Regions from separate parts of the Mesorhizobium shonense genome, predicted to be linked through region 2. Evidence: riboswitches for the same ligand, from Rfam matches in the RefSeq annotation. Region 2 holds a riboswitch; each other region holds the start of a gene.
What was found. Region 2 has a riboswitch for cobalamin ahead of ABID26_RS20450 (CbtB domain-containing protein). Riboswitches for the same ligand answer to the same signal wherever they lie in the genome.

Region 1 (2,193 bases), on a different contig from region 2:
CAACCGCTACTGGTTCGTGCCGCGTATCGGTCGGGCGAGCGAGTCGGCGCTCCACGCGATCCGAATTGGCACCGCCATCGAGATCGTGCTCGCGCTCACCGCGATCCTACTCGTTTCGATTTTCGGCATGCTAGACCCGAACTCCTAAAGAGTTAGTCGACACCGCGCTGCCCTTTCGGCAGCGAACCATGAGCGCGCAACACCCATCGAGTGCCATCACTACGAAAATCGGTGAGGCAAAGCGGCTCGACATCGATCTTGCTGAACGAAGTCAGCGGGGCACCGAGTACATGCACGATCGCCGCGCGGATGACCCCAGGGTGGGTGACCACAATGGTGTGGCCGCGCTCGGCAAGCAGGCGCTCCATCAGAGCCGAGCCGCGCCGGGCGACATCGGCCAGCGATTCGCCGCCGTGGGGTGCCGCGTCTGGATCGGAAAACCAGGTTGCAAAGCCTTCCGGATCTTCGACCTGCAGTTCCTCGAAACCCTTGCCTGCCCAATGTGCAAAATCCTGGTCAGCGAGCAGAGGCTCGATCGAAGCCTGGTGGCCCAGTGCCTCAGCGGTCTGCCGCGCCCGCAGCGCCGGGCTTGTCCAGATTCGATCAGCGCGGCGCAACCCCTGGCCGGTCGCGCCCGCGCGGGCAATCGCCTGCGGCTCCAGCGGCTCATCTAGCGGAAAGCGCCCCTTGCGCGCGGCAAGCGTTGCCCCGCTTGCGATCATCGTCAGGCGTACGATCATCCAAAACCGCCTCTGTGGCCCGGTCCAAATTGCGTGTCACGATCTCACGTCGCTTATTGACGATACATTGACGGCGAACGAAGCGCTGAATAGTGTCGGCGACGATACGGGATTGGAAGCCGGTGTAAATCCGGCACGGTCGCGCCACTGTGATCGGCACCAGCCGAAAGTCAGGCCTTCTTCCGTAGCATTAGTTCGATCAACGGGACGCAGTATCCCAGGAGAGGAAAATGTCCGACACCACTTTTGCACCCGGCTATGGCCCGGTTCCGATTCCGGTCCGTGAGCTTCTGCCATGGGCCATCTTCGGCGGCCTGCTGCTCATGCTGGCGATCTATTTTGTCGGGGCGGAAGAAGGCGCGACATCGCTGATCCGAGGCATGTATGTGCACGAATTCGTGCATGACGGCCGCCACCTGCTCGGCTTCCCCTGCCACTAGACCGGTTCAGCAATCGCTGAACCGCCCCGGGTTTGGGATAACGCAATTCCAGACGGAAAACCGCTACGCACTTTTCCTGGAATTGCTTGAAGGGAAGATTGACATGGTCGGAAAACTTTTGCTGCGCGGCATGCTGGTCGGGCTGGTCGCGGGGATTTTGGCGTTTGCCTTCGCACGTGTTTATGGCGAGCCGCAGGTCGACAAGGCGATCGCCTTCGAGGAACAGCAGGCGCAGGCCGCCGAAGAGGCGCCGGAGCCGGAGATCGTCAGCCGGGCCACGCAGGCCGGCATCGGTCTCGCAACCGGCGTGCTGATCTATGGCGCTGCGCTCGGCGGGCTGTTCTCGCTCGTCGTCTCCTTCGCTTATGGCAGGCTGGGCTCGCTCGGCCCGCGCGGCACCTCCGCGTTGCTGGCACTGCTCGGCTTCCTCGCCGTGATCGTGGTTCCGGGGCTGAAGTATCCTGCGAACCCGCCCTCGGTCGGCAATCCCGAAACCATCGCCTACCGCACCGAACTGTTCTTCATCATGATCGTGGTTTCCCTGGCGGCGATGGTGGCCGCGGTGGGCCTCGCGCAACGGCTGTGGAATAGGCTCGGCGCCTGGAATGCGACGATCGTTGCCGGCCTTGCCTTCCTCGTCGTCTTTGCGCTGGTGAAGGCGGCGCTCCCCGACATCAACGAGGTGCCGGAGCAATTCTCGGCGGTGGTGCTGTGGCAGTTCCGCGTCGCTTCGTTGGGTATCCAGCTCGTGATGTGGACCGTCATGGGGCTTGCCTTCGGCGCGGTCGTCGAGCGAGACCTCGCGGCCCGCGACCAAAGCGGCCTCGCCCGCCGCTACGCCTGATCCGCGATGCGCTGGCCAGCTCGGTTTTTCGCCTGGTCGGCCATCGCGCTGTTGTTCCTGCTCGCGGCGACGGAGGCCGAAGCGCATGGCTCGCGCTCGACGCCGCCGCCGCCTGGCATCCAGATTCCCAGCCTTACCCACGGCCAGATGGCGGTGATCGCCCGCTATC
Region 2 (2,193 bases):
TGCGTTCGGTGCGCTCTTACGAAAAGGCGCAGATGGCGGCGGTCTACCGCACCTATCTCGACTTTTCCGAGTTGACGCCGCCGCTCGTCTATTCGGTGGTGCTGAGCTTCTTCGGGCTGGGCTCGGTCTTCGTCACGCTCGGACTGTTGGCCGCCTTCTGCGGCTTCGTCACCTGGCGCTATTTGCCGAAGTCGTTTTGACCGGATGGTCTTCCGCATTGTGGCGATTGTGCGGGCACCTTAAGCTCTGTTCGCATTGCCGGCTGGCCAGGGTTTCAAGCATGTCTGCAAGAACGATGTCGCTCACCGAGGAACTCGTCGCCCGCTGTTTTCGTGCGGTCGAGGATCCAGGGCCAGATCCTGATGCGCAGCATCTCTGCGACAGCGACTATGAAGCCATGCTCGACGCGTTCGAGGCTGAGCTTCCCGCGACCGAACCGCTATGGCTGTTGGGCTATGGTTCGCTGATCTGGAAGCCTGAAATCGAGCATGTCGAGGAGCGGGTCGCCGTGGCGCGCGGCTGGCATCGCTCCTTCTGTATGAAGATGACGCGCTGGCGCGGCACCAAGCAGAGCCCGGGCCTGATGATGGCGCTGGATCGCGGCGGGCAATGCAAGGGCGTCGCCTTCCGCCTGAACGGTGGTGAGCGCCGGCAAGCGCTGGACAAGCTTTTCCGGCGCGAGATGACGCTGAAGCCGACCAGCTACCACCCGCGCCTGCTGCAGCTTGCAACCGACAAAGGGCCGTTGCGGGCGCTCGCCTTCGTCATCAATCGCAAGGGCACGACCTATGCCGGCCCGCTCAGCGAAGAGGAGGTGGTCGAAAGGCTGGCGACGTCCTGCGGCCATTGGGGTTCGGGCGCCGATTATCTCTACAACACCGTCAAGAATCTCGAAGCGCGCGGCATTCACGACGCCCATTTGTGGCGATTGCAGCAGCTTGTCGCTGAAAGGATTGCCGGCTCCTAGCACGCCAGTGCGTGCCGCAATCGCGCTCTGAGGTGGCGGAATTTGGTTTGCCGGGCCCGACGATTCTGCCTATAGTCGGTCGTGTCGTCGGTTCCGTTTTTGGAGCCAAGAGGGAATGCGGTGAGGGTGGACTTTTTTGCCCAAAGCCGTGGCTGCCCCCGCAACTGTATGCGGTAGTCCTCTCCATAGACCACTGGGGATTTTTCCTCGGGAAGGTGGGGAAGGGCGCGGATCCGCGAGCCAGGAGACCTGCCGGCGACGGGAAAGTTGACTTCTATGCCCTCGGGTGGAGGGCGAAAGGACAAGACATGAATACCGCTTCCGTCTCTCTCGGCGCCTCCGTCTCCTCGCAGTCGCGCATTATGCAGCTGGCCTTGGCCGCGCTGCTCGGCATTTTCGTCGTCGGTTTCGTCGGCTTCTCGCATATCGATGCGGTCCACAACGCTGCCCACGACTATCGCCACTCGATGGCTTTTCCCTGCCACTAAGCTAGGTCCGACATCATGAACCTGTTTCGCAACGTCGTGTTTATCGCGGCGATCGCGGGGCTCGTGGCGGGCATCGCGCTCGCCTGCATGCAGGCCTACGCGACCGTGCCGCTGATCCTCAAGGCGGAAGTCTATGAAAAGGCGGGTGGCGGTCATCACCATGACCATGCCGCCGCTACCGCTACCAACAACAATGCGATGAGCTCGGCCGCTCCCGCGGACAACGCGATGAGCAGCGCTGCTCCGGCGCCGACGGAAGCGGCGGCTCCGGCCGAGGACGAGGGCTGGGCGCCCGCCGACGGCTTGGAACGCTTTGCCTTCAATGTGGTCGCCAACATCGTCACCGGCATCGGTTTCGCGCTGATCCTGGTCGCGGTCTCCGAATTCGCCGGCGGCATCGGCAACTGGCGCCAGGGCGTGTTCTGGGGCCTCGCCGGCTTTGCCGTGTTCACGCTGGCGCCCGGGCTCGGCCTGCCGCCCGAACTGCCGGCAATGCCGGCGGCCGAGCTTCTGCCGCGCCAGATCTGGTGGATTTCGACAGTGGCGGCAACGGCGGTCGGTCTTGGCCTGATCGCCTTCCGAAAGTCGCTGACGCTGGCCATACTGGCCGTCGTACTGATCGTTGCCCCGCATGTCGTCGGCGCGCCGCAGCCCGACAGCTTCGAGACGGCAATTCCGGAAGGGCTGCATCATCAGTTCGTGGTGGCGGTGACGCTCACCGACCTGGTGTTCTGGCTG
Region 3 (2,193 bases), on a different contig from region 2:
CAAGAGCTGCGATCGAGCCGGCGACAAGGCGGCGCCTCAGCGGCTTGTTATGCCCCGAAAGGCTGGCTTTAAAAAGTGCGGCAATCATGTTGTCTCCATGACCAAGATTTCGGTCGCGCGGGAGGATGCGGCGACCGGGAACTGTGTTGGCTGGGAGGGATCGGGCGTTGCGGCCTGTCTTTCGCCAGCCCGATCTTCTTGCTGTTTCGGGCACGAGAAATCCCGAACGGTTTCTGAAAATTTTCCGATGTTTGGGTGAGGCGACGCCGGAGGGATTGACATCGGCATGCCAAACGTATGTAATGTTATTACATATCAAAATGGCGAACCAGGAATGCATCCTTCAGACAGATCGTTCGGACGATTCATGGGACAGCGACCTCTCGCAGCAGCCCGTTGCGACTCGCGCGCGAACAACCTACGATGGCGGCGTCATGGTCCCCGAGCCGCAAGACGAGGGGTGAAAAGGGAACACGGTGAGACCCTGGTCGGGTCGAGCCCGTGGCTGCCCCCGCAACTGTGAGCGGCGAGCTCCATCCGAAACGCCACTGGCCGGCAAGGCTGGGAAGGCGGATGGCGCAACGACCCGCGAGCCAGGAGACCTGCCATCGACACGAGTTGACCGGACGGGGTGTGCCGGGAGGAGACGCGGGCACCGGTCTTGTCGGCCGGCTCGTCCAGCATCCTTCCGTCGCCATTTTGGAAAGTGACGGAATGCTGGACGGCTCCATCGATCGTATCCACCACGCCATCGGACATGCGGCCCGGAAATACCATCCGGGCAACCGGGCGGGCATCCGCCCATGACCGCGCCGCTTCTCGAAGCCTGTGGCCTCGGCGTGACGGCGAATGGCCGCGCGCTGGTCGACAATGTCAGCCTGTCGATGGCGGCGGGCGGGCGGCTGGCCATCATCGGCCCCAACGGCGCCGGCAAGACGACGCTGCTTCGCATGCTGTGCGGCGCGCTGCCGCCGAGCCGCGGCGAGGTGCGTCTTGCCGGGCGCCGCCTGGACAGGATAACCGCCGCCGAGCGGGCGCTCAGCATCGCCGTTGTCGGCCAGACTGATCAGCCGGACCCACGGCTGGCGCTCATTGACTATGTCGAGCTTGGCCGCGTTCCGCATGCCGGCCTCAGGCGCCGGCACGACGACCGCGACATCGTCGTCGAGGCGCTGCGCCGAACTGGGCTCTTGCCGCTGCTCGCACGCACCATCGGCTCGCTCTCGGGCGGCGAGCGCCAGCGCGCGCAGCTTGCCCGCGCCATCGCGCAGGAACCGAAAATTCTGTTCCTCGACGAGCCGACCAACCATCTCGACCCGCGCGCCCGCGGCGAATTGCTCGACCTTGTCGCCGGCCTCGGCATGACCGTCGTCGCCGTGCTGCACGATCTCGCGCTGGTGGCGCCTTTCGCCACCAGCGTCGCGGTGATGAGCAACGCCCGGCTGCACGTGCTGGCGGCGCCGCGTGAGGCGCTGGCGCAACCGCTCATTCGCGAGGTGTTCGGCATCGATGTGCTGCGCCTCCGGCACCCGACCGAGGATCGCGAGCTCACCGTCTTCGAGCTTCCCATGCGTGCTTCCTCGCCATCCTGAGCCTGCCCAACCCAACCCGAACAACCCAAGCAAACAGGAGCACCATCCCGTGAAACGCCTCGCTTTGTCGCTTGCCCTCTCGCTTGTCGCCTCAGCCGCCTTCGCCTTCCCGGTTACCGTCGACAGCTGTGGCAAGCCGCTCACCTTCGACGCGCCGCCGAAGCGCGCCGTCATCCAGGACCTCAACATGGCCGAGATGGCTTTCGCGCTGAAGCTGCAGCCGTCGATCGTCGGGCTCACCGGCATCACCGGCTGGTACAAGGTCGGCCCCGAATTCAAGACCGAGCAGGGCTCTATCCCGGAGCTGGCGCCGAAATATCCGACGCTGGAAAACCTCGTCGCCGTGCAGCCCGATTTCTTCTTCGCTGGCTGGTATTACGGCATGAAGCCGGGCGGCGATGTCACGCCCGACACGCTTGCCCCGCACGACATCAAGACGCTGGTGCTGACCGAAAGCTGCGTCCATCTCGACAAGAACCGGCCCGCCGCCTCGATGGACCTGCTCTATGGCGACGTCGAGAAGCTGGGCAAGATCTTCGGCAAGGAGGCCGAGGCCGAGAAACTGGTCGCCGGCTGGAGGGCTGAGCTCGCCGGCATCACG
Region 4 (2,193 bases), on a different contig from region 2:
GCGCCATCCGCGCCATCACCGGACTGCTCGGCGGCATCGCCGCCTTCCTGCCCATTCCGGGCTTGAGCGGCCTCGTCAGCTTCATCAACACCGTGATCCGCCTGTCGCTGACCTATGTCGACGAGATCATCCTCGGCTACAACATCCGCATCAATTCCAACTCGCCTTTCGAGACCGCCAGGCAAGGCGTCGTGCTCTACGCGCAGAACGGCAAGCACATGGTCAAGAACGCCGTCTGGCTGGCGGTGATCATGTGGGGTGTGTCCTTCGTCATCTTCCTGCTGATGCTGGCCCCGGCAGCCGCCATTCTCTGGGTGATGCCCGGGCAACTCGCCGGCTGGGCCTTTGTGCTGGCAATCGTCTTTGCCTGGGCCTTCAAGGCGGCCTTCATCGAACCCTTCGCCATCGCTTCGCTGATGCAGGTCTATTTCGACACCATCGAGGGCCAGGTGCCCAATCCGGAGTGGGATCTGCGCCTGGCAGAGGCCTCGTCGAAATTCAGGGAGCTTCGCGACAAGGCCCTCGGCTCCTTCGGCGGCTCGCGCTGGGATGCGCCCCGGGCTGCTTGATCAGCAGCTTGACCTACGAAGGACAGCATGATCACGGCTTCGGCAGCTCTATGCCACGAAGCTTTGCAATCGCCGACTTGAGCGGCGCCTCGCCGGCGCCGCAAAAGGTCTCGCTCATCACCAGCTCGGGCAGCGACAGGCGCCGGCCCCAGCCATGCGCTTCGAGATCCGGCCGCGGCGCGAATTCCGAGACGCGGCCGACGCAGAGATAGGCGATCGGCGTGACATGCTCGGGAATCGACAAAAGCCGCTTCAGCGCTTCTGTCTCGATGATGCTCACCCAGCCGACGCCGACGCCCTCGGCCCGCGCCGCCAGCCAGAAGTTCTGCACCGCGCAGACGGTGCTGTAGAGGTCCATCTCCGGGTTATGCCAGCGCCCGAGCGGCGAATTCTTCGAGCGCTGCCGGTCGCAGGTGACGCAGAGGTTGAGGGCGCTTTCGCAGATGCCCTCCAGCTTCAGCTTGCGGTAGAGCGCCTGCCGTTCCGCCTCGATCGCCGGCAATTCCAGCTCCCGCGCGGCAAGGAACAGGTCGCGCACCTGCCGCCGCCGCTCGGAATCGCGGATGACGATGAAGTTCCATGGCTGCATATAGCCGACCGATGGCGCGTGGTGCGCGGCCGTCAGCAATCGCGCCAGCACGGCATCGTCGAGTTCGTCCGAAACGAAATGGCTGCGCACGTCCCGCCTGGTGAACATCGCCCGGTAGACGGCGTCGCGCGCCAATTGGTCAAAGTCATCGCCGCCGGTGGCGGCCGCTTGTGCCTGCATCGCTTTTCCCCTTGGCGATAAGCAGTCCTCCACCTGACCATGCGGACGACCATGTCTGCCGGGCCGGTCTTCTGGCTTGGGATCGTCCCGCGTCCGGCGCCTTCCCGTCTGAGACAGTGGCTTTGCCGGCGCGGTCCCCCTTACAGCGTTGGGCACGCCACGGAGTTCAACCGTGTTCCCGATTCTCCCGCGTTGCGGGCACCAGGCAGCGGCGCGACCTTATCGCGAAGCTTCGGCCGCGCCAATGCCGTCGGCGACATATCAAGACGCGATTTTCCCCAGCCATTCGGCGCTTAAACATGGCCATCCGGGCTAGGCATGCCTAGATTAGGCGCCATGACCACCCGTCTCTATAGCCATCCGGTATTCCTGGAACACCTGACGCCGCCCGGCCACCCCGAGCGGCCGGACCGTTTGCGCGCCATCGAGCGCGTGCTGGACGACGAGGCTTTTTCGGCGCTCGACCGCGTCAAGGCGCCGGAAGGCGACGAGGCGACCATCCTTTATGCGCATCCGGAAGATTTTATCGCCCGCGTGCGTGCGGCCATCCCAGAGAGCGGCATTGTCTCGATCGATGCCGACACCAGCGCCAGCCCGAAGAGCTGGCAGGCCGCGGTGACCGCGATCGGCGCCGCCAATGCGGCGATAGACGATGTCTTCGAAGGCCGAGCCGCCAATGTCTTCGTTGCCGCCCGCCCGCCCGGCCACCATGCCGAGAAGACGACCGCAATGGGCTTTTGCCTGTTCAACACCGCGGCGATCGCCGCCCGCCATGCGCAGAAGAAGCATCAGGCCGAGCGCGTCGCCATCGTCGACTGGGACGTGCATCACGGCAACGGCACGCAGGACATTTTC

Region 1: linked by a shared signal. The riboswitch ahead of ABID26_RS22455 (CbtB domain-containing protein) and the one ahead of ABID26_RS20450 (CbtB domain-containing protein) in region 2 are both predicted to bind cobalamin.
Region 3: linked by a shared signal. The riboswitch ahead of ABID26_RS32795 (ABC transporter ATP-binding protein) and the one ahead of ABID26_RS20450 (CbtB domain-containing protein) in region 2 are both predicted to bind cobalamin.
Region 4: linked by a shared signal. The riboswitch ahead of bluB (5,6-dimethylbenzimidazole synthase) and the one ahead of ABID26_RS20450 (CbtB domain-containing protein) in region 2 are both predicted to bind cobalamin.

Annotation. Positions count from the first base shown of each region.
Region 1 is NZ_JBEPLM010000009.1:95,361-97,553, reverse strand. It holds gene copD (copper homeostasis membrane protein CopD) at 1-148, shown strand, start outside; gene ABID26_RS22460 (histidine phosphatase family protein) at 153-740, opposite strand; adenosylcobalamin (AdoCbl) riboswitch at 846-927, shown strand; gene ABID26_RS22455 (CbtB domain-containing protein) at 971-1,180, shown strand; gene ABID26_RS22450 (CbtA family protein) at 1,284-2,024, shown strand; gene ABID26_RS22445 (hypothetical protein) at 2,031-2,193, shown strand, end outside.
Region 2 is NZ_JBEPLM010000008.1:8,213-10,405, forward strand. It holds gene ABID26_RS20440 (MFS transporter) at 1-200, shown strand, start outside; gene ABID26_RS20445 (gamma-glutamylcyclotransferase) at 281-967, shown strand; cobalamin riboswitch at 1,039-1,238, shown strand; gene ABID26_RS20450 (CbtB domain-containing protein) at 1,276-1,455, shown strand; gene ABID26_RS20455 (CbtA family protein) at 1,471-2,193, shown strand, end outside.
Region 3 is NZ_JBEPLM010000021.1:40,737-42,929, reverse strand. It holds gene ABID26_RS32800 (efflux RND transporter periplasmic adaptor subunit) at 1-88, opposite strand, end outside; cobalamin riboswitch at 419-624, shown strand; gene ABID26_RS32795 (ABC transporter ATP-binding protein) at 804-1,592, shown strand; gene ABID26_RS32790 (ABC transporter substrate-binding protein) at 1,642-2,193, shown strand, end outside.
Region 4 is NZ_JBEPLM010000001.1:730,041-732,233, reverse strand. It holds gene ABID26_RS03755 (hypothetical protein) at 1-569, shown strand, start outside; gene bluB (5,6-dimethylbenzimidazole synthase) at 601-1,338, opposite strand; cobalamin riboswitch at 1,382-1,560, opposite strand; gene ABID26_RS03745 (histone deacetylase family protein) at 1,675-2,193, shown strand, end outside.